One region of the Bacillus pacificus genome, then DNA from elsewhere that is predicted to be linked to it. Evidence: riboswitches for the same ligand, from Rfam matches in the RefSeq annotation. Region 1 holds a riboswitch; each other region holds the start of a gene.
What was found. A riboswitch is a leader RNA that binds a small molecule or an ion and turns the genes downstream of it on or off. The one in region 1 is predicted to bind S-adenosylmethionine.
Positions count from the first base shown of each region.

Region 2: it holds a riboswitch for S-adenosylmethionine, as region 1 does, so the genes downstream of both, LMD38_RS24075 (cyclase family protein) here and LMD38_RS19245 (YezD family protein) in region 1, are expected to answer to the same signal.
Region 3: it holds a riboswitch for S-adenosylmethionine, as region 1 does, so the genes downstream of both, LMD38_RS25050 (peptide ABC transporter substrate-binding protein) here and LMD38_RS19245 (YezD family protein) in region 1, are expected to answer to the same signal.
Region 4: it holds a riboswitch for S-adenosylmethionine, as region 1 does, so the genes downstream of both, metI (cystathionine gamma-synthase/O-acetylhomoserine thiolyase) here and LMD38_RS19245 (YezD family protein) in region 1, are expected to answer to the same signal.

Region 1 is NZ_CP086328.1:3,709,450-3,717,354, forward strand. Features, by position in the region: gene LMD38_RS19225 (nitrite/sulfite reductase) at 1-431, opposite strand, end outside; gene cysC (adenylyl-sulfate kinase) at 443-1,036, opposite strand; gene sat (sulfate adenylyltransferase) at 1,049-2,185, opposite strand; gene cysH (phosphoadenylyl-sulfate reductase) at 2,224-2,928, opposite strand; gene LMD38_RS19245 (YezD family protein) at 3,015-3,158, opposite strand; SAM riboswitch class I at 3,231-3,339, opposite strand; gene lysA (diaminopimelate decarboxylase) at 3,457-4,773, opposite strand; lysine riboswitch at 4,954-5,135, opposite strand; gene LMD38_RS19255 (DUF3888 domain-containing protein) at 5,225-5,674, opposite strand; gene LMD38_RS19260 (LTA synthase family protein) at 5,875-7,761, shown strand.
Region 2 is NZ_CP086328.1:4,669,218-4,677,122, reverse strand. Features, by position in the region: gene LMD38_RS24090 (LSm family protein) at 1-408, shown strand, start outside; gene LMD38_RS24085 (hypothetical protein) at 646-1,911, shown strand; gene LMD38_RS24080 (hypothetical protein) at 2,337-2,717, shown strand; gene LMD38_RS24075 (cyclase family protein) at 2,745-3,377, opposite strand; SAM riboswitch class I at 3,464-3,576, opposite strand; gene LMD38_RS24070 (PRK06851 family protein) at 3,726-4,835, shown strand; gene LMD38_RS24065 (nucleotidyltransferase domain-containing protein) at 4,957-5,739, shown strand; gene LMD38_RS24060 (MFS transporter) at 5,753-7,054, opposite strand; gene LMD38_RS24055 (FAD-dependent oxidoreductase) at 7,198-7,905, opposite strand, start outside.
Region 3 is NZ_CP086328.1:4,866,323-4,874,227, forward strand. Features, by position in the region: gene modA (molybdate ABC transporter substrate-binding protein) at 1-751, shown strand, start outside; gene modB (molybdate ABC transporter permease subunit) at 757-1,431, shown strand; gene LMD38_RS25030 (GRP family sugar transporter) at 1,733-2,584, shown strand; gene pnuC (nicotinamide riboside transporter PnuC) at 2,652-3,302, opposite strand; gene proC (pyrroline-5-carboxylate reductase) at 3,490-4,293, shown strand; gene LMD38_RS25045 (aldo/keto reductase) at 4,295-5,128, shown strand; SAM riboswitch class I at 5,280-5,387, shown strand; gene LMD38_RS25050 (peptide ABC transporter substrate-binding protein) at 5,520-7,160, shown strand; gene LMD38_RS25055 (peptide ABC transporter substrate-binding protein) at 7,547-7,905, shown strand, end outside.
Region 4 is NZ_CP086328.1:1,091,576-1,099,480, reverse strand. Features, by position in the region: gene metH (methionine synthase) at 1-899, opposite strand, end outside; gene LMD38_RS05705 (bifunctional homocysteine S-methyltransferase/methylenetetrahydrofolate reductase) at 899-2,731, opposite strand; SAM riboswitch class I at 2,802-2,911, opposite strand; SAM riboswitch class I at 3,115-3,224, shown strand; gene metI (cystathionine gamma-synthase/O-acetylhomoserine thiolyase) at 3,319-4,431, shown strand; gene metC (cystathionine beta-lyase) at 4,428-5,591, shown strand; gene LMD38_RS05690 (cysteine hydrolase family protein) at 5,754-6,266, shown strand; gene LMD38_RS05685 (ArsR/SmtB family transcription factor) at 6,700-6,990, shown strand; gene LMD38_RS05680 (class I SAM-dependent methyltransferase) at 7,135-7,905, opposite strand, start outside.

The DNA.
Region 1 (7,905 bases):
TTCCCCGTAATATTACGCGTTATATCACCACACGCCCCAGCTGAAGATAACCCAACCCTTGCTAATCTTTTAAAAATATCTGGAATTTGATGAATTTCTAACCAATGAAACTGAATTGCCTGTCTTGTCGTAATATCTATTACGTCACGTCCATAATCCTCAGCGATAGAAGCAAGCACTTCTGCCTGTGCATTCGTAATAATGCCAGAAGGGATATTTACACGCATCATAAAATAACCAGCTTCCTTCGGTCTTTGTAAGTACAACCCTGCCCATTTGAATGCGTCCCACTCTTCTTTCGGAATAGATTCGAAGCCATTCTCTGCATAGTAAGGAATATCATTAAAGATTTCCAATCCATCTTTTTTTAATTTATTTTTCTCAGTTTGATTTAATTTTTCATTGTTAGCCCATACTTTTTCATAACTCATTTTTTATCCCCCTATATAAAACTACGCTCTTGTAAGTACTTCACGATTTGTTCTGCACATTCTTCAATAGAATACTTGTGCGTTTCTACAGTTAATTCCGCTTGCTCTGGTTCCTCATACGGTGAATCGATACCTGTAAAATCTTTAATATCACCTTTTCTTGCTTTTTTATAAAGTCCTTTCGGATCACGTTTCTCACACTCTTCCATTGGACATTTTACAAACACTTCTATAAATTCATCTGCAGCTAATAGATCTCTAACTTGGTTTCGGTCTACTCGAAACGGTGAAATAAACGCTGTAAGAACAACAGTCCCTTGATCTACAAATAGCTTCGCTACTTCGCCAATTCGTCTTATATTTTCCATACGATCACTTTCAGAGAAACCTAAGTCTTTATTTAAACCGTGACGTATATTATCTCCATCAAGTACATAGTTTCCAATATTCTTTTCAAATAGTTTACGAGCAACCGCGTTCGCTACTGTAGATTTACCCGAAGCTGATAAACCAGTAAACCAAATGACAAAACTATGATGCCCATTCTTCACTCTTCTCTCATCTTTTGAAACAGAAGCTGTATGCCAAGTAATATTCGTATCCATCTCATTCTCTCCCTATTCTGTTACTACTTCTTTTTTCAAACCTTTAATTAGTACCTCTACTACCTCTCTACGACTAAATGTACTTGGCGGAACCTCACCGTTTCTTAATAGTTCTCTTACTTTCGTACCAGATAAGATGACATGATCCTCTTTTCCATGCGGGCATGTTTTCGTTGAAGCCATCGCTTCACATTTCGTGCAGTAAAAACTATGCTCAAAAAATAACGGTGTAATCCCTAACTCTTCTACTGTAAAGTTTGTAAAAATTTCTTGTGCTTCATAAGTACCGTAATAATCTCCTACTCCTGCATGATCGCGTCCTACAATAAAGTGGGTACATCCAAAATTCTTTCTGACTAATGCATGGAATATCGCTTCCCTCGGTCCTGCGTAACGCATTGCTGCAGGAAATACACTTAAAAAGACACGATCTTTCGGATAGTAGTTTTGAAGTAATACTTCATAACTTTCCATTCTTACATCAGCAGGAATATCGTCCGACTTCGTTTCCCCAACGAGCGGATTTAAAAAGAGGCCATCTACAATTTCAAGAGCAGATTTTTGAATATATTCATGAGCACGATGTACCGGATTTCTCGTCTGGAATCCAACTACTGTTTTCCAACCACGTTTTTTAAATTCTTCTCTCGTTTCAATTGGATCTAAATGATAAGAAGGAAACGGATTATTTTCAAAACGTTTCGTCAGAACAATAGCTCCTCCGACGTAAACGTTCGGTCGTTCGTATAATTTTTTCACTCCTGGATGAGCCTCATCCGTCGTTTTATACACTAGTAACGCTTCTTTTTCCTTATCAGGCACAAAAATATCTTCTATTTGAATGACACCATATACATTTCCACCGTTAACAAGTTTTACTTCCTCTCCAACTTTTAGCGTCTCTGCTACCTCTTCTGTTACTGGTAATGTAATAGGTATACTCCAAACACTTCCATTATTTAAACGAAGCGTTTCTACAACCGAATCATAATCTTTCCTTCCTAAAAAACCAGTAAGCGGGCTATATCCCCCTGTCGCTAATAGTTCTAAATCACTTAATGCAATGTTGTCTAGCCCAATTTCTTTTTCAATTTGTGATACGTCGTATGTCTCGTCTATTCGATTTATTAATCCGTTTCTTGTACTCATTTTCTATACCCTCTCTTAGCTTTATTTTCAAATTCACCTTATTGATAATGAAGGCCACATTCAGTTTTTACTTTCCCGGCCCATCTACCATCTCTTGAATCGCCACCCTCTCCTACAGGTAACGTACACTTCTCACACCCAATACTTGGATATCCAATGTCATGTAATGGGTTATACGGCAAACTATGTTTGTATACATATCGCCATACCTCTTTCCACGTCCAATGAATGAGCGGACAAACTTTAATAGATCGAAAGCGATGATCTTGATTTATAAACTTTGTATGCTTACGGGTTTCTGATTGTTCCCTCCTCAGTCCCGATATCCACGCTTTTTCATTCGCTAATGATTCTTCTAAAGGCAAAATTTTTCTAATCTTACAACAGAGATTAGGATTGCTCTCCCATAGCTTGTCACCATGCAATCCGGCTTGTTCATCAAGTGTAAGTTTTGGCTGTTTTTCTATAATATTTAATGAAGGAAATCGTTCCCGCACTTTTTGAATTAATTCATATGTTTCTTGAAAATGTACGTTAGTATCTAAAAATACAACTTTAGCAGATGGATTTACTTGGTTAATAAGATGCAGCAGTACCATCCCTTCCACTCCGAAGCTACATGCGTATACAATTTCACTTTTATATTCTTTATAAGCCCAACTTAATACAGATAACGCGCCTTTCGTTTCATCTTCTTCTGAAAATGAAACATCATTTTCTTCCCACGTTTCATACGTCAACATGTTTTTTCCCCCTGTAAAAGCAAAAAGACGGTTTTAACCTAATGAAATAGGTTAAAACCGCCTCTAGTTTTTCTAGTCAGCGCTTTTTACTTTAAACGTACTTTTTCACTTTTCTCTAATTGAATGACTTTTCCATCTTGCACAACAATTGTAATTGAACCATATTTCATATCAGCAAGCATCGCTTCAATTTTCTCAGATACTTCCTCAAAATGTTCCCGTACGCTCACGCGAACAGCCCCCCTTTTTATTCATAAAAAAAATCTTTCCCATTTCGAAAAGACTGTTCGGTAATATATTTTACCTTATCTTTCAAAATGGATTCCATTTTGCTGGATTTAGCACCTTGCTTTCTATAAGCAGGTTGCCGAGCTTCGCCGGGCCAGTTCCCTCCGCTTCTCTTGATAAGCTTTGTATTTGTATTTTATCACAATTCTGATTTTTTTCAATCCTAGTTTTCCGATATATTTTAATTATTTTATTTTATAAAAAAGGAATTGCCCATCCGAACAACTCCTTTTTCCTCATTTAAACAAGTTCTTTAATACGTATGCGATCGTTCCCAATAATATTTTCATATGTTTCGCGCTCTACAACAATTTGTGATGTACCACCTTTCGCGAAGACGACAGCTGGTCTACGAATCCGATTATAATTATTCGCCATCGAGTACCCGTATGCCCCAGTACAAGAAATTGCTAGTAAATCCGCAGAAGCAACTTTCGGTAGATTAATATCCCAAATTAACATATCTCCACTCTCGCAGCATTTCCCTGCAATCGAAACAACTTCCTCGTTCTCATCATTCCCTCGATTCGCTAACATCGCTTCATAACGAGCGTTATATAAAGCAGGTCTTAAGTTATCAGTCATCCCACCATCCACTGATACATATTTCCGAATACCAGGAATGTCTTTCACAGATCCGACTGTATAAAGTGTCGTTCCAGCATCCCCTACAATGCTACGACCTGGCTCAACCCATATTTCTGGCAATGGATAATTACATACTGTAAATTGTTCTCTCACTGCACTTGTTACAGCTCGCACATACGTCTCAAGAGTTAATGGTGCATCGGACTCTGTGTAGCGTATTCCGAATCCTCCCCCTACATTTAGCACTTTTACTACATAGTTTGTTCGCTCTCTCACTGCTTCTAAAAATTGACGAAGAACTTCAATCGCTCGCACAAAGCCAGCCGTTTCAAATATTTGTGATCCGATATGTGAATGAATTCCTAACACGTTATAATTTGATTTTTGTAAAGCAAGCTCAATTGCTTGCATCGCTTGACCATTTGACACGCCAAACCCAAATTTTGAATCATCTTGACCTGTTGTAATATATTCATGTGTGTGCGCCTCTACTCCGGGCGTTACACGAATTAATATGTTCACAAATTTCCCATGTTGCACTGCTAAATCATGCAAAATTTCTAATTCTAAGAAGTTATCTACGACAAAACAACCAATATTCGCCTGAAGAGCCATCACAATTTCTTCATCTGTTTTATTATTACCATGAAAATGAATGCGCGATGCCGGAAATCCTGCTTGTAGTGCAGTATATAATTCTCCTCCAGAAACAACATCTAATGACATATTCTCTTCACGAGCTACTCGGCACATCTCCATGCACAAGAACGCCTTGCTTGCATATGCTACTTGATAAGAGAACCCACTTTCTTTAAAAGCACGATGAAACGCGCGGCACTTTCCTCGAATTGACTCTTCATCGTATACATAAAGTGGTGTTCCGTATTGTTTTGCTAGCTGCGTCGTGTCGCACCCTCCAATTTCTAAGTGTCCTTGCCCATTGATTCGGCTTGTGCCGTGTAAATACATTTGAATTCCTCCCTTATTTCCTCTAAAACTCATAACCCCAATCTTCTATTCATTGCAGCACGCTTTTAGATAGACAAAAAACGCGCGGAACAATGTTCACACGCGTTTCTTATTAGGAAAAATATATATTGAAAAAATAAACGAGTTGTTATCTCCTCAAAATAAGAAACCGCATCAACATCTCCAAATAGCTCTCCATAAAATAAATCTTATGACAGTACTACATTTATTCAATGCAGTCCCAATATATGAATAATATGGTTATTCTTATATTTCGGCAATAGTCCCTTTCAACCTATGATCACAGATTCCATTAAATCTCCCATAGCTTACTCTTTCCTATCGCGGCCTCTACCTTTGAGAGTAGATGAGGTAAGTCTATTTAATTTTCAAACATCTAATTGTTGCTATTAACAATACCAAAGGACCATTTTATTTGTCAAACAATTTTTTATATTGCTTTTTTACAGTTTAGTTTCGTATCGTTTGGTAAGCGCTTTACTGAAACCTTTGTCACTTCCCATTCGCCTTCTTCGTTATTAAATGTAATCGTTACCTTCTCAAATGGTGGCGCAATTTTCCCTGCAACACGTTCATACTTTGTCACTTCAATAACTGCTTGAAATAAATATGTACCGCTATACACTTTTTTTAAACTAATAATTTTCGGGCATTGATAAGGCTTCAAGCTCCCATATTGTTTTTCGATTGCTTTATTTATTTTCGGGAATAACACAGAATAAAGGGCATCTTCCATAAGAGGTGCATCATATTGAGCTACCGACACACTTGGTGAAGCAAAAAGTATAACACTACTGCATACTATAAAATATAATAATTTTCGCATTATAACCTCCGTATTGTTACACGATTCTTTCCGCGCACGATAATAATCATACATAGAAACTCCATTTTATTGTCTCCTACTGCCCTTTTTCTACTCAATTGTTATAAAAAAGTCCACAACTCTCTTTTATTTTCGTATAATGATACTCATAGTATAATAAACATAATAATAAAGGACTGTTCGTATATATAAAATGAGGCGCTAATCAAATAGGCCCACAAGAACCGTCATGCTTTTTAGGAGAGGAGTATATTATGCTACAACGTCTGTTTCCAAAACTGCGATTCGCACTCGTTGCAGTCGTTTTATTATGGATAAAAACATATATTGTGTACAAGCTAGCGTTTGATATTAAAATTGATAATTTCTTTGAAGAATTTATGCTTTTTATTAATCCACTAGCTGCGTTACTTTTATTTTTCGGTTTTGCTTTATTTGCATCTAAACACCGAAATCGCATTATAGTTGGAATTAGTTTTATACTATCATTCATTTTATTTGGAAATGCAATGTTTTATGGTTTTTATAACGATTTCGTTACGTTCCCAGTATTATTTCAAACAAATAATATGGCTGATTTAGGGACGAGTATAAAAGAACTCTTTACGTATAAAACATTACTGTTATTCGCAGATGCGATCATCTTAATGTTTCTTTCGCGTAAATTCCCATCATTTTGCGACAAAACGCCGCTTTCTCGCTCTGAAAAGAGAACTTTCTTTAGCGGTGTAACAGCTCTATTAGCACTACAAATTGTTGTTTCCATTATTTATAAACCACAAATGTTCTCACGCTCGTTTGACCGTCAAACTGTCGTGAAAAATTTAGGGTTATACACATATCATCTATTTGATATTACACTTCAATCTAAATCTTCAGCTGAACGTGTATTTGCGAGTGGGGACGGGTTCTCTGAAATTAAAAACTATACAGACTCAAAAGATAAGCAAGTTGATAAAAACTTATTTGGAGCTGCAAAAGGCAAAAATGTTATTTTAATTTCAATGGAATCTACACAAAGTTTTGTTATTAATAAAAAAATAAATGGAAAAGAAATTACTCCATTTTTAAATGAATTTATTAAAGATAGCTTTTATTTCGATAACTTCTATCATCAAACAGGACAAGGTAAAACTTCTGATGCTGAATTTATCGTTGAAAATTCACTTTATCCGTTAGACCGCGGTTCTGTATTCTTTACTCATGCAACAAATGAATATACAGCTACACCAGAACAATTAAAGAAATACGGATATTCTTCTGCTGTCTTCCATTCAAACGATAAAACGTTTTGGAATCGTGATGTAATGTATCCTGCACTTGGATATGATCGTTACTTTAATTTAAATGATTACGTAGGCACAGAACAAATGTCTGTCGGTTGGGGATTAAAAGATAAAGAGTTCTTTGAACAATCTATTCCAAAGCTAAAATCTTTACCACAGCCGTTCTATACAAAATTCATTACTTTAACAAACCATTTTCCATTTCTTCTAAATCCAGAAGATCAATATGTTGATGAGTTTAATTCAGAAAGTGGTGTTGTAAACCGTTACTTTCCAACTGTTCGTTACACGGATGAAGCTCTTAAACAATTTATTAAACAATTAAAAGAAGAAGGTCTGTATGATAATTCCGTTATTGTCATTTATGGAGATCATTACGGTATTTCTGAAAACCATAACGCAGCTATGGCTCAGTTCCTTGGGAAAGACGCTATTACACCGTTTGATTCTATGCAATTACAACGTGTCCCTCTCATCATTCACGTGCCTGGTCAAGAAGGTAAAGTCATTTCTAAAGTGTCTGGTCAAATTGATATTAAACCAACGCTACTTCATTTACTTGGTATTAAAACAAATCAATCAGTTGAATTTGGAACTGACCTATTTATTAAAGAAAAAGACCCTCTTATGGTAATGCGTGATGGTAGCTTCGTTTCGGAAGATTATGTGTATACAAAAAACATGTGCTATAAACGAAACACAGGTGAAGAAGCAGACATCTCATTATGTCAACCGAATATTGAAAAAGCAAAAACAGAATTGAAACTTTCCGACAAACTCATTTATGGAGATTTGTTACGTTTCGATCCTAACAATCGGTATAAAACTGGAACTATGACAACGAACTTTGAATAATACAAGAAGCAACTTTATAAAAGTTGCTTCTTTTTTCACTTATTTTTCCAATCATTCTTCTATGAAATCTTTCACAAATTGGGAATTTCTTTCGTATGAGGAAGAAATTTATGGTATGATAAAATAAGTAAACTTTCATACACT
Region 2 (7,905 bases), 960 kb from region 1:
TCTAAAGGGATTTTTACAGAAATTTATGTAGCTGGAAATGCTCCAATACATGGATATGTTACAAGTGTAATGAACGATTATATCGTTTTTTATAGCCCGGTTTATAAAACAGTGTATATATCTTTAAAGCATTTGAAATGGTTAATTCCGTATAAAGAAAATCAAGTGCCTTATGCCCTCAATAAAAATGAACTCCCCGTGAATCCATTAAATATTACGTTAGCTCGAACTTTTGAAGAACAGCTTATTAAAATGGCTGGCAAAATCATGGTGTTCGATTTAGGTGAGGAATCTAATAAAATCGGAAAGATGGCAAAAATTGATGAAGGTCATATTGAAATATTAAAGGCGCGTGATGCGAAAATGTATGTAAATATTCAACATGTAAAATCTGTCCATTGTCCGTAAGTTAATTGAAAGGGCTGGCTTTTTCTTTTATATGTAGAAGAAAAGGTCGAGCCTATTTGTTTAGATCGATTTGAATATGAGGGAAAAAATGAATTGAATATAAATATGTTAGTATGACTGTTGAAGAGGAAATTTTGTGCGAAATTATAAAGAATATGTACGAGCTATCTTTTGATGTATTCAATTTATTTTTTTGAGGGAGAACTGCTTAACTAATATATTAAAGGGGTTTTGTTGGTGGAGCAGTTTCCAAATTCGTTATCGATTACATTACTTGGCAGTGCTGGTGGAGCAGCAAAAGCAGTTTTAGCGATTTTAAATCAAGCGATAGTAAATGAAAAAGACCCGATTTATGAAGTGATAAAGAATGTTACATTTTATTTGGTTGATATAAAACAAAAAGATAGGACGTATTATGACGAGTTGTTTCCAAATTTGAAAGATCAATTGTTTTTATCCGAAATAGACCTCCAAGATGTAGTGACATTTAAAAAGCATTTAAAAGAAAGTAGTACGAGCGTTGTTATTGATGTTTCGGGGGCAGATACGATCAGAGTATTAAGCTGTTGTAATGAACTTGGAATTTGTTATATTAATTCAGCTTTGGAAAACGAGGCAGTAGATCAGGACGATAGTTTAATCGGCTTTCAGCTTACGGAAAGATATACGAGATTTGAGAAGGAAAAAGATAAATTTACAAATACAAAAGCAATTATAGGCTCAGGTATGAATCCAGGTGTCGTTCAATGGATGGTTGTTGAACTTATGAAGGAACGCCCGAATGAAAAGCCAAGAGCATGCTATATAGTAGAACATGATACGTCATTTTTGAATGATACAGCACTTATAAAGCCTCATACACTGTATGCTTCATGGGCAGTAGAGCGATTTCTAGATGAAGCGATATGGAGTTATCCGATGTATATGAGTCATCATCGTCCTCTTTACTTTTATGAAGATGTATATGCTTCAGAGTATAAAGTAAAGTTGGGAGAGAAAGAGTTTTATGGTTGTTTGATGCCGCATGAGGAAGTTTTAATTTTAGGGAAAAACTTTAACATGGAAGTAGGGTTTCTTTATCGAATTAACGAGTATACAACAAATATAATTAGACAGAATTTAGATAAGGTAGAAGATCTATGGAATTGGAATCGTAAAGTATTTAATCCAGCTGAAGAAGAGATTGCGGGCGAGGATCTAGTCGGTGTATTACTCGTTTATGAAAATAGCGAGACCTATATGTATAACGTGATGAATAGCAGTCAAGTTTTTCATAAATATAAAACGAATGCGACATACTTCCAAGTAGGATGTGGCATTTATGCTGGCTTGTGTAGTTTACTGTTCGATAACTTTAAACAAGGTGCCTATTATGTAGAGGAATTATTACTAAATACAGAAAGTAAGTACGGAGAATATTTGAATTTATATATGAATGATTTTGTAGTTGGTGGAAATGACTTTACGGATGGATTGCTACATGATCGAGTAAGGTGGATATAAATTGTGATGAAAAGGAAGGGGAAATCTCCTTCCTTTTCGCGTTATAAACGTACATATTGTCCTGAAAGTAATTTCCTTATCATTTAATGAGATAATATGTAGAGTTTTTGTATTGATCATGAGGAGTAGCAAGGAAGTATTGCGATTCAAAGTAGCGGAGAGCTAGGAATGAAAGTGGAGATTTTTTTACCGATAGCATAATGCGCTAGAAGAAAATATTTTTCAGAAAAGTGTTCTTGTTGCGTAAATATAAACATTTTATAAAATGTTTCGAGAAGGGTTTTTTTTATAAAATACTTCGTTTATAATGGAGGAAAATATCGACATGAGATTTGTTATTCATGTAACGGTTCGGTAGTGTTAGAAAAAGAAGGGGTGCACGCGCATCCTTTTTTCTATGCAGATATTATGAAAGAGGTGGTATGATGGAATTAACATTAAATTCGACTGTATGCTTGCACACGATTCAATTTCGAAAAGAGCAAAAGAATTATATTGTAAAAGATACAATTACAGGAGAAAAATATGAAATGCCGCCACTTTGGATTGATGCATTGGCAATGATGCGTGACGGTTTTTTATTAGGGGAAATTGAGGAGAAATTAAAAGAAGAGTATCCGGAAGAAGAAATAAATATGTTAGCATTTACGAGGCAACTGTTAGAGCTAGAGCTTGTCGGAATGGTCGATGGGGAAGAAATAGCTTGTACAAAGAAGAAAGAGAAAGATTATTTAGCTTGGTTACGTCCTCGCGTTGAGCAATTCTTTCTTAGTTTAAATAAAAGAAATAGAAGCAAAGGTCAATGATGATCTTTGCTTTTTTGTATAGTTTGTTTAAAAAATTACAGCGAATGCTCTTGCGAAAGCACCGTCGCTATTTTTAATTTTTAAAGGTGCTGCTGAGAAAAAGAAACGTTTCGCATTAATGGCATCTAAGTTTGTTAAGTTTTCGATTAAATAAATATTATTCCCAAGTAGTATGTGATGAATCGGTGATGTTTCTGTCGTTACCTCGTCAGGAGAAATGAAATCTAAACCGACAGATTTTACTTTTAATTGAACTAATTCTTCAGCTAATTCTTCGGAAAGATAAAAGGCTTCTTGTTCATACGCTTCTGTATTCCATTTATTAGATAGGTTGGAATGGAAAATGACAATATCACCTTCTTTTATGTCAGCATTGTGTAATACTTCTTTAGGTAGTTTTCGTTCTTGTACATGAGTTACATCAATAAGAACAGCTTCACCTACAAATTGATCTAGGGGCAATTGATCAATAGTCGTTGCGCCTGAAATGAAATGAGCAGGAGCATCACAATGTGTACCAACATGAACGACAGAATGAAAATCTGTAACTTGATATCCTGTCTCTTCAACACTTGTAATGGCTTCTAAATTGATTTTTGGTGTTCCAGGAAATTGAGACATATTGTTTTCAAATGTTTGGGATAGGTCAATTACTTTCACTTTAAATACCTCCAAGTATATATTTTGAAATATAAAAAACTCACCTTTCATAATCAAGAAAGATGAGTTTTGCACACAATAGTTACGTTTTATCTTTCAAAATGCAATGCATTTTGCAGGAATTAGCACCTATTCAGTTTGTATAAACTGAGGTTGCTGGGCTTCAAAGGGCCGGTCCCTCTGCCTCTCTTGATAAAGGTATATTCAATTTAAAGTTCGGAATTTTCGTGATAATAAAATTGTAATTCATTTCCTTTTTCTGTGCAACACAAAATAGGTATTCACCCAAATAAAGTTGCTCGCATATTGTAGCTTATGTAAATAGAATGCTGCGAAGGAGTGAGTGCAGTGACAGGGAAGGTATTGAATTATTATGCTGGTGGAAATACAGCTAGAGGATTTCATAATTTATATGAAGAGAATTTAAAAGGACTAAACAGATTATTTATTTTAAAGGGTGGACCTGGAACGGGAAAATCTTCTTTAATTAAGGTAATAGGTCGTGAATGGGTTGAAAAGGGATATGATATTGAATTTTTACACTGTTCTTCTGATAATAAATCGGTTGATGGTGTCATTATCCCGAAGTTAAAAGTAGGAATTGTTGATGGAACATCACCGCATGTTATTGAGCCAAAAATGCCAGGAGTTGTCGAGGAGTATATTAATTTAGGAATTGCTTGGGATTCAGATAAGTTAAGAAAGCAGAAAGTGGAAATTGAACGATTTGTTTCAGAAGCAAGCAAAGCTTTTCAAGCTGCTTACGCTCGTTTTAACGAGGCATTAGTTATACATGATGAGTGGGAGAAAATATATATTAGTAATATTGATTTTAATAAAGCGAACGAACTAACCGAGCAGCTCATTCAGAAATTATTTACAGATAAAGTTGGGAAACAATCGCTTGTGAAACATCGGTTTTTAGGAGCAGCTACACCGAAAGGAGCAGTTGATTTTGTTCCTAACTTAACAGAAGGATTACCACATCGTTATTTTATAAAAGGACGCCCAGGTTCTGGGAAATCAACAATGCTCAAAAAATTAGCTAAGGTAGCAGAAGAAAAAGGATTTGAAGTTGAAGTATATCATTGTGGGTTTGATCCAAATAGTCTTGATATGGTTATCGTAAGAGAATTAGGGTTTGCGATTTTCGATAGCACCGCACCACATGAATATTTTCCGAGCCGTGAAGGTGATGAAATTATAGATATGTATGCCCTTATTGTAACACCAGGGACGGATGAGAAGTATGCGGAGGAAATTCGTGACGTCTCTATTCAATATAAAGCAAAAATGAATGAGGCGATGTCTTTTTTAGCGAAAGCGAAATCAGTTCGTGATAAATTAGAACGAATTTATATTGCTGCTATGGATTTTTCAAAAGTAGATGCATACAAAGAGGAGATTCAAAAAGAGTTTGAACGAATTGCGGTTAGTGTAACTGAAAAGAACAAGTAAAAAATAACGAATTTTGACAGGCTGTCGGAAATTTTCTGACAGCTATTTTAGTATGTAGTAAACTTAGTAATATATTTGTCGAATTTCCAAGGAAATAATCAAAAAATAGAGAGGGTATGAAATGAGAGAGAAAATTAAGTTGGAGTTAGAACGAATTGAGAAAGAAAATGATGTGAAAATTTTATTCGCTGTGGAGTCAGGGAGTCGTGCATGGGGATTTCCATCAAAAGATAGTGATTATGATGTTAGATTCGTTTATATGCACCCGGTAGAATGGTATTTATCCATTCATGATAAACGAGATGTAATTGAGTATCCGATTAGTGATGATTTAGATATAAGCGGATGGGATATAAAAAAAGCGTTACAACTATTTGCAAAGTCAAACCCAGCTTTACTCGAATGGATTCGATCACCCATTTTTTATTCGAAAAACTCTAATTTTCCAGAAAAGCTTCAGCAAATGAGTGAAAAGAATTTTGATCCAAAAGCAACGATATACCATTACCTACATATGGCTTCAAAAAATTATCGTGAATTTTTGCAAGGTGAGAATGTAAAATTGAAAAAGTACTTTTATGTATTGCGTCCTATTTTGGCTTGTAAGTGGCTAGAGGAGAAAATAACTTTGCCTCCTGTAGAATTCGATCGATTAATTACAGAATTATCAATAGAGCGTAGCGTATTAGATGAAATTGAACGGTTGTTAATAAAGAAAAAGGCAGGTACTGAATTAGATGTTGGATTGAAAATTGAGGTGTTGAATCAATTTTTAGAAGAACAAATTCATTACTATCAGCAATACGTAAAAGGAATTGAAAAGGGATTAGGGATCGATATTGAGAGTTTAAATACATTGTTTCGAGATATGTTGTTTGCGGTATACGAAAAAGAGCACAAGTAAGTTTGTGCTCTTTTTATTTTGTAGGAATAAAGAAAACAGATATAGCTGCAAGAAGACCTGCAAATGAGAATAAGTAAAAATTCCATGCTAAGTCATATTGCATTGTCATAATAATACCGACAAGAATAGGACCAGTAATTGCGCCAACTCGGCCAAGTCCAAGTCCCCAGCCTAAGGAAGTAGCTCGGATATGTGATGGGAAGTATTGTGTTACATATGCATTTAATATTTGAGTAATGCCAACTGATCCAATTCCAGCAAGACCAATTAAAAGATAGATGATTGTAACAGATGGTTTAATTGTTAATAGTCCAATACATATAGCTGCCATAAGATAGGAGATGCTAATAACAATTTTAGCTCCTATACGATCGGCGATTGCTCCAGCAAATAATGCACCGATAGCGGCAGTAATATTTAGCATAAGTAGGAATGATAAACTAGATCCAAGAGGGTATCCTGCCTGTCGCATCATCTGAGGTAACCAAGTATTTAAACCGTATATTAAAAACATACCCATTATATAAGTGATCCAAAAGAGCAGCGTTGCTTTTCTGTATTCTTTTGAGAATAAAGTAAGAAATCCATTTCTCTTTCGCATATTAGATGAGGGTTGATGAGTTTCATCTTTCACATAGAATTCAATTTGAAAACGATTAAGGATTTGGTCAACTTCTTTTTGGCGATTACGTGATAATAAAAATTGAATGGATTCAGGTAAATAACGAATAATGAAAGGAATAAGGAGTAGTGGAATCATTCCGATGCCAAACATAGTTCTCCATCCGAAACCTTCTAACATAAACATCGACAAAATAGCGCCTAACACGATCCCTAAAGGATAGCCAGTAAACATAAGAGCATAAATAAAAGATTGTCGCTTTTTTGGTGAATATTCAACAGTAAGTGCTGAAGCTGTTGGAATAACACCACCTAATCCGATTCCTCCGATAAACCGAGATAAACCAAATAATTCGGGAGAAGGAGCAAGTGCAGCTAGGCCCATTGTGATAGAAAAAAGTGCTAAGCAGCATATAAGCGTCCATTTCCGTCCAATTAGATCTGTAATGGTTCCAACTAGAATAGCGCCAATAAACATACCAAATAAAGCATAGCTAGCAATTGTACCAGCATGTGCCGGCGAAAGTGCCCAGCTTTTGTCTTCTAGGAGCTTTGGCAGAACGGCACCGTAAATACCTAAATCATATCCATCAGCTAGAATAGCTAGCCAACAAATAAAAACAACAAGTTTTGTAATAGAGCTCGAAAAGATAGTTTCTGTAGACTCTAGATGAGGTGGAGCTGAAGGTTGCATAGTAATCACCCCTTTTAATTTGTAGATGAGTATATTATTTTATTTGGTGTTAATATTTTCCTTCTTGTATCGGGATTTATATGAAAAGGTTTTATAACAAATAAAGAAGTTCAACAGGATTCCTGTTGAACTTCTTTATTTGTTTACTCATTATCAACTCGTTTTAACGGTTGATCTGCCGGACCTTCAATAACATCTCCCTCAATTGAAAAGCGTGAACCGTGGCAAGGACAGTCCCAAGTACAATCACCATTATTCCATTCAACTTCGCAGCCGAGATGTGTACAAGTTGTATCGACAATATGTAATTTTCCATCTTTGTCCTTATAAGCACCTGCTCGTTTCCCGTTAACATGTACGACAGATCCTTCACCAACTTCGAGATCTTCTGGTTTACGTAATGCAGTTTCAATCTTTCCTTCAATTAAATGTTTCGCAACATCAAGATTTTGGGAGAAGAACGTTTTTATATCTGGATTTGCATGGAAGCGTGATGGTGCATACAGTTCTTTATATGGACTGTCTACTTTTAGAATGGAATCCTTCAGTAAATGAGCGGCAGCAGTTCCAGTTGTCATTCCCCATTTACGATATCCAGTTGCAACAAATATATTTGGATTGCTCTCGTTAATATGTCCAATATAAGGGAGCTTATCTAGCGTAATTAAATCTTGTGCTGACCATCTATAAGGAACTTCATCTATTCCAAACGTTGCTTCCGCAAAAGAATAAAGTGCTTCGTAATGAAGCATCGTGTTTATTCCTTGTCCTGTTTTATGACTTTCTCCGCCAATTAAAATTAATTTTTCCCCATTGCTTGTAGTGTAGCGTAAGGAGCGTTTTGGGTCATC
Region 3 (7,905 bases), 1.2 Mb from region 1:
ATTTAGCGTTGCATGTACAAACGGAGATAAGAAAGAGAAATCAACCGCTAAAGAAGAAAAAACAGTTGAACTTACTATATCCGCAGCTGCAAGCTTACAAGATGCATTAAAAGAAATTGAAACAAAATATAAAGAAAAAGAACCTAATATTAAACTTTCTTTTAATTTCGGTGCTTCTGGTGCACTTCAACAACAAATCGAACAGGGCGCACCCGCTGATTTATTCTTCTCAGCAGCAGAAGATAAATTCCAAACTCTTGTTAAAAAAGGATTCATTAATGAAAAGGAAGGGAAAAATCTTCTTGGAAATGAACTAGTTCTAGTCATCCCTAAAGATAGTTCTCTTACAAAATTTCAAGATTTAAAAGATGAGAAAATCAAAAAAATTGCACTTGGTACACCTGAATCTGTACCTGCTGGCAAATATGCAAAAGCTTCTCTAACACACGAAAACCTTTGGAATGATGTTCAAAATAAAGTCGTATTTACAAAAGATGTTCGCCAAGTGTTAACATATGTAGAAACAGGGAATGTCGATGCTGGTATTGTATACAAAACAGATGCTCTTATTTCAGACAAAGTGAAGATTGGTGAGACAGCAGCTGCTACTTCTCATGAGCCAATTCACTATCCTTTAGGTGTTATAAAAGAATCTAAGCATAAGAAAGAGGCGACTTCATTTTATGAGTATTTGCAGTCAAAAGATGCACAATCTATCTTTAAGAAATATGGATTTACCGTCCTATCATAATTGCCATGAGCTTTGATACTATTTTATCACCAATCTTTCTATCTTTACGAGTAGCCGCATGTGCCACCATTATCGTTACCATTTTAGGAACGATAATCGGAAGAGCGCTAGCACGTTCCTCATGGAGATATAAAGTAATACTAGAAACGATTTTCTTATTACCAATGGTACTTCCGCCAACTGTAATCGGCTTTTTTCTCATTATTATTTTTGGAAATAACAGTCCCATTGGAATGTGGATAGAATCAATATTTCAGCAATCTATTATGTTCACATCTACTGCTGCAATCATTGCTTCTACAGTTGTTGCTTTTCCGCTTATGTATCAATCAGCAAAAACAGGATTTTCTATCGCGAATGTACAAATTGAAGAAAGTGCTCGTGACCTTGGTGCAAGTGAATATCAAGTTTTTCTACACGTCACACTTCCGCTTGCATTTCCTGCTTTACTAAGCGGAATGATTTTGAGCTTCGTTCGTGCGCTTGGTGAGTTTGGTGCTACACTCATGTTTGCCGGAAATATTCCTGGTAAAACACAGACTATCCCAACTGCAATTTACATGGCGATTGATGCAAGTAATATGCAACTCGCCTGGACACTTGTCGTTATCACTATTAGTATGTCCCTCCTATTTTTGCTATGTATTCAGCTTATTAATAAAAGAATTACTAACTCTTAAGGCAGCTCTTTTTGAAGCTGCTTTTTTATTTCTTAGGAAATAAAAATATACCATCGGGAAATAACTGAATTTTAACTTTTATTTAAATATACATTCTATTTGAATTTACTTTCTAAAATAGGCAATTTCCTGTTATTATATGGAGGTGTTTGAAAAAATGAAGAAATGAAAACGCATTTATATCGTGAATTCTTCATCCTGTTTTAGCGATCGGTAATCTTCTACTCTAGTAGTGGGGCATTACCGATCGTTAGAACGATATGTAATTATATTGGTATAGCAAAACGAAGGGAGTCTTGTAATGGACATTTTATTAGCGCTTCTTCCTGCAATTGCATGGGGAAACATCTTATTAGTAAGCGTAAAAATGGGCGGTGGTGCATATAGCCAAACGGTAGGTATGACAATCGGTGCTCTATTCTTCGCAACAATTATGTATGTATTTACTCAACCAGCTTTAACAATGACAATCTTGATTGTTGGTTTTATTTCAGGTTTATTCTGGGCTTTAGGACAAGTAAACCAATTAAAAACAGTTGAAAAACTAGGTGTTTCAACTACTGTAACAATTTCTACTGGTATGCAACTTGTTGCAACTTCTATCTTTGGGGTTATCGCTTTCCGCGAGTGGACTACTACTACAACGATCATTCTGGGAACGATTGCAATCCTATTAATCGTAGTTGGTGTTGTATTCACATCATTAGATGATAAAGAAAATGCTCAGCCACCAGGACAATTGAAAAAAGGACTTCTTACTTTAATTGTTTCTACTTTTGGCTATCTTGTATATGTAATTATTATTCGTTGGTATAACATCGATGGTTGGTCTGCTATTTTACCACAAGCAGTTGGTATGTTTGTTGGTGCGGTTGTACTGACATCTAAACATAAACCTTTTAACAAATATGCAATCCGTAATGCTTTATCTGGTTTACTATGGGGAACTGGAAACTTATTCTTACTTCTTTCACTACCACGTGTCGGAGTAGCAACAAGCTTCCCATTATCTCAAACTGGAATCGTTATCTCAACATTCGGTGCGATTGTCTTCTTAGGTGAAAAGAAAACAAAACGTCAATTGATCTTTATTGCACTAGGTAGTGTTTTAATTATTGGTGGCGCTGTATTGTTAGGTATGACAAAAGCATAAACTTATATTCTATTAATAAACCCCTGAAGCGTATGTGCTTCAGGGGTTTTCCAACTCTAATTATTTTCTAGATATAATTATTTGTATGTTTTTGTCCCTTATAATTGTTCTTCCACTCTAGTAAACCAGCTATACATATAAAGAGATTAATAACAGCTAATATTAGCATAACGTATAACCCGGAGGAAATATAAATTGAAATACTAACTACATTATATAAAATCCATAAATGCCAGTTTTCTAAGATTTTTCGACTTAGCATAAATTGAGCTACTAAGCCTAATACAGCATTTAAAGCATCTAAATATGGACTTGTTGATTCTAAATAATGAACTTGATAATAACCCCAACCAATCCATGCAGCTAAAATAAAGACTATATAGAAAATCCAACCTTTCAAATCTAAACGAACTGTTGCTTTTACCTCTTCTTCACCACTGCGTGCAATCCAATAATACCAACCATATACATTAAAGATAAATTGAAAGGCTGCCAATACTGCCATTGCATATAAACCTTGTGTAATAAAAATATATAGAAATACCGCAACAGTAATCATACCGAATAAAAAGTTGGATACTTTTTCTCTTGCTAATAGCCAAACATTGATAATTCCCATGACCGATGCAAAGATTTCAATATAGCTCGATTGAATATACAATCCAACCAATACACAAATAATACTAGTAATGAGTAAAAAGAGCGGACTTCTAATCATAATCATCTCTCCCCAGATGTGTAATAAATTCCCTATCACCAGTATAAGGAATCACTCTCCCTTTCACCATTAATTTCCTACTTTTCATTATCTATTCCATCTACAATAAGCCTTTTCTTTTTACAAAATTCTCTTAAAAATGGTATCGTTTTTTATAACATATCTCCACTAGAAAGGAATAGAGGATATGCTAACTAAACATCGAATTCTATTTATTGGTGCTGGTCGTATGGCAGAAGCTATATTTTCCGGATTACTGAAAACAAGCAAAGAATACATCGAAGAAATTATCGTTTCTAACCGAAGCAACGTAGAAAAGCTAGAACAATTACAAACGCGATATAATGTGTCTACTACAACAGATTGGAAGCAGCATGTTACATCTGTTGATACGATTGTTTTAGCAATGCCGCCTTCTGCACATGAAGGTTTATTAGCGGAATTATCTCCGTTACTATCGAGTCAACTTGTCGTAACGGTAGCTGCTGGCATTGGCCCATCTTATTTAGAAGAAAGACTTCCTAAAGGAACACCTGTTGCTTGGATTATGCCAAATACAGCTGCTGAAATCGGAAAGTCTATCTCCTTATATACAATGGGACAATCGGTAACCGAGATGCATCAGGAAACCTTGCAACTGCTTTTAAGAGGTATTGGTACTTCGCAACTTTGCACTGAGGAAGAAGTTCATCAGCTTACTGCAGTTACGGGAAGTGCACCGGCCTTCCTTTATTACTTTGCTGAAAGCTTAATTGAAGCAACAAAAAGTTATGGAGTTGATGAAGCGACTGCCAAACACCTTGTCATTCAAATGATTTCTGGCTCTGCCTCTATGCTCGAACGAACGCAAGATCCAGCTAACCTCCGCGAACAAGTAACAACACCAGGTGGTTCCACAGCTGAAGGTCTCAAAGCTTTATATGAATATAATTTTTCAGGGGCAATTCAAAAAGCAGTAGAAGCAACAAACAAAAAAGCTAGGGGGAAATAATATGAGTTTAACAAGTTTAAAAGACTATACAACATTACATAACGGTGTAAAAATGCCTTGGTTCGGCTTAGGTGTTTTTAAAGTAGAAGATGGTTCAGAAGTAATTGAGTCTGTGAAAGCAGCAATTAAAAATGGCTACCGCAGTATAGATACTGCAGCAATTTATCAAAATGAAGAAGGCGTTGGCCAAGCAATTCGTGAATCAGGTGTTTCACGTGAAGAATTATTTATTACATCAAAAGTATGGAATAGCGATCAAGGATATGAAACAACACTTCAAGCATTTGAAACTACATTAGAAAAATTAGGACTAGAGTATTTAGATTTATATTTAGTACATTGGCCTGTAAAAGGGAAATATACTGAATCATGGAAAGCGTTAGAAAAACTTTATAAAGACGGCCGTGTTCGTGCAATTGGCGTGAGTAATTTCCATATTCACCACTTACAAGACGTATTTGAAATTGCTGAAATTAAGCCAATGGTCAATCAAGTGGAATACCACCCACGTTTAGCACAAGAAGAGTTACACGCTTTCTGTAAAGAACATAATATCCAGCTTGAAGCTTGGTCACCATTAATGCAAGGACAACTATTAGATAATCCAACGTTGCAAGAAATTGCGACAAAATATAATAAATCAACTGCGCAAATTATTTTACGCTGGGATCTACAAAACGAAGTTGTAACAATCCCTAAATCTATTAAAGAACATCGCATTATTGAAAATGCAAACATCTTCGACTTTGAATTAAGTGCTGATGATATGAAAGCAATTCAAGCTTTAAATGAAGACCGTCGCGTTGGTCCAGATCCAGATAACTTTAACTTCTAGTAGAAAAACCACTGCCATATGCAGTGGTTTTTCGTTAAAGAAAACTGAAAATTTAAACTATATTTCATTCAGTTGACACTTCATCATCCAAGGTGTAAGATTTTGAATTATCAAAGAAACACAAAAATTAATAAAGTTTATTCGTTTACTCATTGTATCAAGAGAGGTGGAGGGACTGGCCCTTTGAAACCTCGGCAGCAGGTTCATTTTTTGAATACTGTGCCACTTCCTGCAAGCTTTATAGCTTGAAAGATAGAATGAGGGACTTCGTTTATATACGGGTGCATAACTTGTACGTAAAAATCCCTCTTTCTCAATATGAAAAGAGGGATTTTTTATTTTTCATTTCCCTCATCATCATCCAAACTTAATTATTTAGGAGGAAAATCAAATGAAAAAAAAGTTTGTACCCGGTATTGCGTCAGTTGTAGGAGTAAGTATTTTATTAACTGGTTGCGGTAGTTATAAAAACGAAGCAAGCGGAGCAAATGCAAAAGACGAGGCACCTAGTAAACAGGTTTTAAACTTATCTTCACCTACTGAAATACGAACAATGGATACAGCTCGTGCTACAGATACTGATTCTGGTCAAGTAATGAGAAACGTATTTGAAGGTTTGTATAATCTTGGTGAAGGTAATAAACCTGTCCCTGGTGTTGCAAAATCTCATGAAGTAAGTGGCGATAAAACGAAATACACATTCCACCTGCGAGATTCAAAATGGTCAAACGGCACTCCTGTTACAGCGAAAGATTTTGTCTTCGCTTGGCAAAGAGCTGTCGATCCAGCAACAGCCTCTGAATATGCATTTCTATTCTTTGATATTAAAAATGCAACAAAAATTAACAACAAAGAACTTCCAGCCGACCAACTTGGTGTAAAAGCAGTTGATGACCATACGTTTGAGGTAGAATTAGAACGCCCTGTTCCATATTTTATTAGCTTAACAGCGTTCCCAACATTTCTACCAATTAACGAGGAATTCTTTAAAAAACAAGGTGATAAGTACGCTTTAGAAGACAATACAATCTTGTACAACGGCGCTTTTACACTAAGCGATTGGAAGCATGAACAAAGCTTTAAATTCAAGAAAAACCCTACCTATTGGGATAAAGATACTGTCAAACTAGAGGAAATCAATTTTAACGTCGTAAAAGAAAAATCAACAGAAGTAAACCTATTCGAATCAAAACAATTAGACCGTATAAAATTAACATCCGACTTCGTTGATAAATATAAAAAAGATGCGAACTTTAAAGAACGCCCGAACGTAGGCGTACAATTTTTACGTATGAACCAACAAAACAAAGTACTACAAAACGTGTCTGCACGCCAAGCAATCGATCAAACAATTGATCGAAAATCCTTTGTAAATACGTTATTAAATGATGGATCTACACCAACCTTTGGTCTCGTTCCAAAAAACTTTGCAAAAGGGCCTGATGGAAAAGACTTCCGTACTTTAAACGGAGATTTAACCAAAGTTGATACAAAATCTGCACAAGAGTTATGGAAAAAGGCGAAACAAGAGCTTGGTTCTGAAAAAATAACATTAGAATTATTAACAAGTGATGCTGACCTTGATAAGAAAACTGGTGAGTTCTTAAAAGGACAACTAGAAAAGAATTTAGATGGATTAACAGTAAATGTGAAACCACAACCACGTAAACAACAAGTTTCACTTTTATTAAAAGGTGACTATGAAATTGGTATTGACGGCTGGAGCCCTGACTTTGCTGATCCAATTACATTCCTTGAATTGTTTACAACGAATAACCCTTACAACTTGGATCATTACTCTAATAAGGAGTTCGATGAAACAATTGAAAAAGTGAAAACGACTTTAGCTGGTGATGAAAAAGCTCGCTGGGAAGCATTACTAGCATCTGAGAAAATATTATTTAAAGACTCAGTTATCGCTCCCCTTTACCAAAAAGGCGAATCTTATTTAGAACGTTCTTATGTGAAAGGAATTGTGCAAGTAGACTTTGCAGGCCAATTAAACTTCAAATGGGCACAAATTGAAAAATAAAAGGCAAGCTGAATTGAAGTTTTTCTATCTACAACAATTATTTTATTGAAAAAATGTATTAAAAGCGGATTCTCAATAAGAGAAAATCCGCTTTTTTAATATATTATTTTAAAAAATTAATACTCCACTTTTTATTATTGACATATAGTTCTTCTCAGTGTTAATATTCTAAATAATCAAAGAAACGAAATATTTCACCATCAAAATATAACGTCTCCTATGTTGAAACATATAACGATACATTATATTTCAACATGTATATACATATAGAACACCTGATTACCTACATATACATATTTATAATAGGTTTTCTCTTCTTCTATAAATACACTTCAAGACATGGACATTATGACGTTACGAACAACACATTTAGGGAGGAACGAACAATGAAGAAAAAAGTTGTACCTGTTGTTGCATCTGTTTTAGGGGCAAGTCTATTACTAACTGCTTGCGGGGGAAATAAAGATCATGCAAGCGGAGCGAAAGCAAAAGATAAAGCACCTGATAAGCCGGCAATTAACTTATCATTCGCTTCAGAAATTCCAACAATGGATGTTGCAAAAGCAACGGATGGGGAATCCATGAGCGTAATGCGAAATGTTTTTGAAGGTTTATACGCAATGGGAGAAGATAATAAACCAATTCCTGGTGTTGCTGAGTCGGTTGACGTTAGTCCCGATAAAACAAAATATACATTCCATCTGCGTGATTCAAAATGGTCAAACGGTACTCCTGTTACAGCAAA
Region 4 (7,905 bases), 2.6 Mb from region 1:
AATGCAGATTTCATTGCTTTTATATGTTCTGGTGTTGTACCACAACAACCACCGATGATATTAACCCATCCTTCTTCTGCAAATCGCTTCACTTTCTCGGCAAGCGAGGATGGAGATTCATGATAATGTCCATCTTCATCAGGAAGACCTGCATTTGGATAACAAGAAATGTAACACTCCGATAAATCAGATAGAGAACGAATATGGTCTCTCATAAACTCCGGACCAGTCGCACAGTTTAATCCAACAGATAATGGCTTCATATGTTCTACCGATAAGTAAAAAGCCTCAATTGTTTGCCCAGCTAGAGTCGTTCCCATCGGTTCAATCGTTCCCGAAATCATGATAGGTACAATTGTATTTAGTTCATCAAAAGCCGCTTGAATTCCAATATAAGCAGCCTTCACGTTACGCATATCTTGACTCGTCTCAACGAGTAATACATCCACTTCTCCTTTCAACAATCCTCTTGCCTGCCGCGTATAGGCTTCAATTAATTCTTCAAACGTTACACCACCAGTAACACTAATCGCTTTCGTCGTCGGTCCCATTGCTCCCGCAACATATACTTCCTTCCCGCTTTCTTCGACTGCTTGCTTCGCTAAACGCGCTGCCTTCTCATTTAGCTCCTCGTCTAAATGAGATAACTCATAATCACTTAGTACAATATTGGTTGCCCCAAATGTATTTGTTTCAATAATATCCGCTCCAGCTTTAATATAAGCTTTATGAATCTTTAAAATAACATCTGGTCTTGTTTCTACTAAATACTCATTACAACCTTCGTACTCCTCTCCTCCGAAATCTTCCGCAGTTAAATCCTCTTGCTGGATCATCGTTCCCATTGCACCATCTAATATTAAGATGTTATTTTGTAATTTTTCTTCTATACATTTCATCAATTAATACCTTCTTTCACTTCTTGCTTTTCTCTCACATATTTAACAAGATGTTCTGTAATTTCATATTTTAGAAATGGTGTAATAAGATAAATGCCGTTAAAGTATTTCATCGCAGCATCGATCAATTCTTGAGAAATACGAATCCCTTCCTCAATTGCTGCCTCTTTCGTTTCATGTCCATCCATTCTCTCTCTTACTGCTTCAGGTAAAGTAATACCGGGCACCTCAAAATGAAGAAAATCTGCATTCCGTTTACTTATTAATGGCATAATCCCAATAAAAATAGGTTGTTCTAAATGCTTTGTCGCCTCATACACTTCTTCAATTAACGCGATATCATAGATTGGCTGCGTTAAGAAATATTCTGCTCCAGCATCTATTTTCCGTTCCATTCGCTTAACCGCTGCTTTTAAATGTCTTACATGCGGGTTAAATGCACCGCCCACAGAAAACCTTGTTGCCGGTCCAATGGATTTCCCTAAAACGGAACGCCCATCGTTCATTTCTTTAATCATTTTAATGAGCTCGATAGAGGACAAATCATATACAGAAGTGGCACCTGGAAAATCACCAACGCGTGCTGGATCTCCAGTTAAAGCTAACACTTCTTCCATCCCTAACGCTGATAATCCTAGTAAATGAGATTGTAGTCCGATGACGTTATGGTCTCTACATGTTAAGTGCGTCAATACCGGAATATCATGCTTCGTTAATAATGCTCCCATTGCCATATTCGAGATACGGGGCGATGCTAACGAATTATCTGCTAGAGTAATAGCATCTGCTCCAGCTCTTTTCAATGCTCTTGCGCCTTCAAAAAACCGCTGCGTATCTAACGTTTTTGGTGGATCTAATTCCACTACTACTGTCGTTTGTTTTTTTGCTTTCTCTGCTAAAGTGACATGAGCTTTTGAACGTTTCTCATGTGTATGAACTACTTTCGGTCTTTGAACCGTATCCTTTTCTATTACAGGCGTAACATTTAGAGTAGCACGTTTCATACTTTCAATATGTTCTGGAGTCGTGCCACAACAACCGCCCAATAACCGAATACCTTGCTCAATAAATTTCGGTGTCATCGCTTCAAAATAAGCTGGACTTCCCTCATATACGTAGCGTCCCTCCACATAATTTGGGAGACCTGCATTTGGATATGCTGACAAGTAACCATTTTTCGGAATCGATATCATTTTAAAAGCTTCCGTCATATGAAGTGGCCCTAGTTGGCAGTTCAATCCAACAACATTTGCACCGTAATCTAAAAGCTGTTTTAATATTTCATTTACATCATTTCCATTTTGAGTCGTACCCGCCTCATGTAACGCCAATTGCGCTACAATTGGAATATTTGTTTCTTTTCGTAACACCTGGACAGCATGAAGTAATTCAAACTCATCATAAAAAGTCTCTAATAGCAGTCCATCAACCTGTTCTTCTAATAATGAACTTGCCTGTTCCAGTAACATAAATTCTCGCTCCATATCAGTTGTCGTAACCGCCCCGATATGTTTCATACCACCAATTGTGCCTAAAATTGCATTTCTGTCTGTAACAGATGCTTTCGCCAGTTTTACTGCCGCTCTATTAATTTCAGTAACTTGATTTTCTAATCCATACATACGTAATTTCGCTTCATTTGCTCCGTACGTATTTGTTTGAATCACATCTGCCCCAGCCGCTACATATTGCTTATGAATCGATATAATTAAATCTGGATCAGATATATTCAATTCTTCAAAACTACTTTGTAAACCATGTGAATGTAATAACGTCCCAACCGCACCATCACCTATTACAATTCCTTTTGATAATAAATCTAGTAATTTCACAAATCTCCCTCATTTCTATCAATATAAAAACCCCCTCTTCACTTTGAAGAGGGGGACATAATCGATCCTCCTCTTATTATGCAAAACATTCGTTTTGCAGGTATTAGCACCGTTTCAAACATTTCGTTTGAAGGTTGCCGGGTTTCACAGGGCCTTTCCCTCCACCGCTCTCAATAAGAGTTTGTCTTTATTATTTTATTTATGTAGCTAAAAGGAAATGCGTTCCCCTTTTAACAATGTTTGTTAATTTTTTTATAAATTTAGCACGCACAAATACAAAAGTCAATGACACTTGCGGAAAAATAAAAATTATTTAAAATAAAGTTGCAATTCAATTATCTTTTGTTGTAAAGTTAAAACCATAATAAAATTTCATACGAACATTCTTATCTAGAGAGGTAGAGGGACTGGCCCTATGACGCCTCAGCAACCATTAACATTTGTTAATAAGGTGCTAATTCCAGCAAATTGTGAAAGATTTGACAGATGAGAAGAAGACTCTATTCAAACCGAAAGCCTTCTTCTTAGAAGGCTTTTTTTATTTTATATTCAACTAATGGTTCAATTTAAAAAGGAGGAATTTTCACATGTCAACTATCGAAACAAAATTAGCGCAAATCGGAAACCGGAGTGAAACTACAACAGGAACTGTTAATCCACCTGTTTATTTTTCAACTGCTTATCGTCACGAAGGAATTGGTAAATCTACTGGATTTGATTATTCACGAACTGGAAATCCAACGCGCGGCCTATTAGAACAGGCAATCGCAGACTTAGAATGCGGCGAACAAGGTTATGCCTGTAGTTCAGGGATGGCAGCCGTTCTTCTTGTCCTTTCCCTATTCCGCTCTGGAGACGAACTTATTGTTTCCGAAGATTTATACGGTGGCACTTATCGATTATTTTCTGAGCACGAAAAAAAGTGGAACGTTCGATGTAGATACGTAAATACACAATCTATTAAACAAATTGAGCAAGCCATCACAACGAAAACGAAGGCTATTTTCATAGAAACTCCAACTAATCCATTAATGCAAGTTACCGATATTGCCGCTGTTGCAACTGTAGCGAAAAGACACGGACTACTTCTTATTGTAGACAACACATTCTACACACCTTATATACAGCAGCCATTAACAGAAGGTGCCGATATCGTACTTCATAGTGCAACGAAATATTTAGGTGGTCATAACGATGTACTAAGCGGACTTGTCGTTGCAAAAGGAAAGGAACTTTGTGAGGAAATCGCTCATTATCATAATGCCTCTGGTGCAGTCTTAAGTCCATTTGACTCATGGCTATTAATTCGTGGTATGAAAACGTTAGCGCTTCGCATGAGACAACATGAAGAAAATGCAAAAGCAGTTGTTGCTTATTTAAATGATGAGGATGGGGTGACAGATGTATTTTATCCTGGAAGAGGCGGCATGATCTCATTTCGTCTGAAAGATGAAACATGGATTAATCCATTCTTACAATCTTTATCCTTAATTACATTTGCCGAAAGTCTCGGTGGTGTTGAAAGTTTAATGACATATCCAGCAACGCAAACACACGCTGATATTCCTGAAGAAATTAGAACAGCAAACGGTGTATGTAATCGTCTTCTTCGATTTTCCGTTGGTATTGAAAATAGTAACGATTTAATTCAAGATTTACAGCAAGCCATTAAACTTGTAAAAGAAGGTGTAAGAATATGAGTTATTCTATAGATACACTCTTACTGCACAACCAATATAAACATGACTCGCAAACAGGAGCTGTTAACGTTCCCATCTATAACACATCAACATTTCACCAATTTGATGTAGATACGTTCGGGAAATATGACTATAGCAGGTCAGGCAATCCAACTCGTGAAGCTCTTGAAGACATCATTGCTTTATTAGAAGGCGGAACAAAAGGATTTGCCTTCGCATCAGGAATTGCAGCGATTTCTACTGCATTCCTCCTCCTTTCACAAGGTGATCACGTACTCATTTCAGAAGACGTATACGGAGGGACTTATCGAATGATAACTGAAGTTCTCTCCCGTTACGGTGTTTCACATACATTTGTTGATATGACCAATTTAGAAGAAATAAAACAAAACATTAAGCCAAATACAAAACTCTTTTATGTAGAAACACCTTCCAATCCACTTTTAAAAGTGACAGATATTCGTGCTGTTTCTAAACTTGCAAAATCTATTGGCGCCCTTACTTTTGTTGATAATACATTTTTGACACCACTATTCCAGAAACCACTTGACCTTGGCGCTGATGTCGTTCTTCATAGTGCCACAAAATTCATTGCCGGTCATAGTGATGTTACTGCCGGATTAGCAGTTGTAAAAGATACCGATCTCGCTCAAAAACTTGGCTTTTTACAAAATTCATTCGGCGCTATTCTAGGCCCGCAAGATTGTTCTCTCGTACTTCGTGGTCTAAAAACATTGCATGTACGTCTTGAGCATTCAGCTGCTAATGCCAATAAAATTGCACACTATTTACAAGAGCACGCTAAAGTTCAAAATGTCTATTATCCAGGATTACAAACACATCTTGGATTTAACATTCAACAATCTCAAGCTACATCAGCAGGAGCTGTCCTATCTTTCACTTTACAATCAGAAGACGCGCTTCGCCAATTTTTATCAAAAGTAAAATTACCTGTCTTTGCGGTTAGTTTAGGGGCTGTCGAATCGATCCTTTCCTACCCAGCTAAAATGTCACATGCAGCACTATCGCAAGAAGCTCGTGATGAAAGAGGGATTTCAAATTCATTACTTCGGCTATCCGTCGGTCTTGAAAATGTTGACGATTTAATATCCGATTTTGAAAATGCCCTTTCTTATGTAGAAGAACCTGTAAATGCATAGAGAGCAGAGAAGATATGAAATTAAGTTATCATATCTTCTTTTTTACGCTGATAAGTATATTTTTCAACCCTTCGTATAATTCATAAAAAAATGATAGATCACTATCTGTTTCCAAGTAATGAATTAATTGATATATTAAGAAGTAAAAAAGGGGCAAAAATAATGGATACATGTGCAGATGTTTTAATCGTTATCGATTTACAAAATGGAGTATGTTATAGTGGGGAGCATTTATTTAATTTACAAAATTTACTTACAAAAGTAAATAAAAGAATTTCTTCATACAGAAAATCAAATAAACCAATTCTTTTCGTTCAACATTGTGATGAAGATTTAGTACCTGAAAAAGAACTTTGGGCTATTCATTCAGATTTAGATGTTCAAAAACAAGATTTTTTTGTAAGAAAAACACATGCCAATTCTTTTTATAACACAAACTTGAAAGAGATTTTAGATCAATTATCTGTACATCGTATTGAATTTTGTGGTGCCCAAACAGAGTACTGTATGGATACCACGATTAAATTTGCCCATGGACTAGGGTACGAAAACTTCATGTTCCAGAAAGCAACCTCTACGTTAAATAATCCATTTATGTCCGCAAAAGAGACAATTGATTTTTATGAAAATATATGGAACCACAGATTTTTAAAATTGATGAAAGATGAAATCTAGAATACATAACTAACGTCTTGGTAATTCTAAGATTTATCAGCTATATTCAAACATTTCATTTTCACCATAAAGAAGCTGACTACATTCAGCTTCTTTTCTTTTAACCTGTTTTATATTCTATATATAACATTACAATTCCTTTGTCATATTATTTTAAAAATTTTGTATATTCATTTGAAAGAATAAGAAAATCATGATAAAATTGTGTTACAAATATATCTATATCTTTCAATTTTTAAAACGCATCGAAATTTTCACCCAAAAATGTCATTTTACAAAACCGTGCTAAATTATCTACTTTATTTACATCAGGGTCTCTTTTCTTACAATTTCTTTACTTTAGGAATGTTTTTCTGCAACAACTGTTTCCTTTTCTTTAATTTTTTGGTATGTATAATATGGTATAACAGCTCACACGGAGGTGGAAAAGAACATGTTAGAAACCTTTCAAAAAGAAATAGAACTATATGAAAGCAATGCAGAATTATTGAAAGTACTTGCTCATCCTGTTCGCTTATGTATTGTAAAAGGATTAATTGAACGTGGTCCAAGCAACGTTTCTACAATGTACACTGGCTTAAACATGCCACAATCTACAATTTCACAGCATTTAGCAAAGTTAAAAAGTGCTAAAATCGTTTCAAGTGAAAGAAAAGGATTGGAAATTTATTACAAAGTAGAAAACGAGACAATTATTCAACTCGTTCGCGTATTATTGGGTTAGGGACTCATAGACAGAGAAAAAGGACGTATTTTATATTTTTTATCTCATATCTTTAATATAAATATATATCATGAGAGGAAATATATGATGCTACATAAGTCGTATTAAAAAACAAGACACAGAACTATGCTGTGTCTTGTTTTTTTATATTTTCAAATACCGATCCAAGTGTAACTGTTGCATATGTTTCGTATGTATAACAACATCACATGCACTCCCTAATCCTCCACTCAAAATCATAGAATGAACTGCACGATTTTGTTTTTGAATTTCAGAAAAAGGATCCCTATCTTGATGATTCGTAAGTAGCTCTAGTATTCCTGCTGCTAACAAAAACTCAGATTGTTTCTTATGCCATACCATATTCATACCTTGCAGGCTAAACATTTCTTTCAGTTCGTCCCAATGAATATGAGTAGTAAGATCCATTTCACCTGGATGCGCTAAAGGATTACGAATTAACTTATGCTCGTAATATCCTCGTAAACTACCTTCTTGATGTGCAGGATGCATCCATTCTTCTTTTGTATATCCATAATCAACTGTAATACATACACCTCGTTGAAACCATTTCGCAATTTCTTTTATATATTCTTCCATCGCAATTGGCACTTCAAAACGCTGGCCTTCAGCAAGATGAATATTATATTTCAATAAGTATCGACCAATTCTTTTATGTAACGGCCTACATACTTCTGCAAGTTTCCCTTCCTCTGTGTACGTAACACGTACTTCATACAATATTCCATTTCTCTTCTCAATTACTTCAACAGGAAATGCATCAAATAACTCATTCGAAAAAAGAATCCCCTCGAACGATTCTCCCATTTCACTATGCGACGTATAATATGACACATTAGAAAACGAACAAAGAGTTTTTTGCTGCAATTTTCTATGAAAAGGGCTCATTTCAAT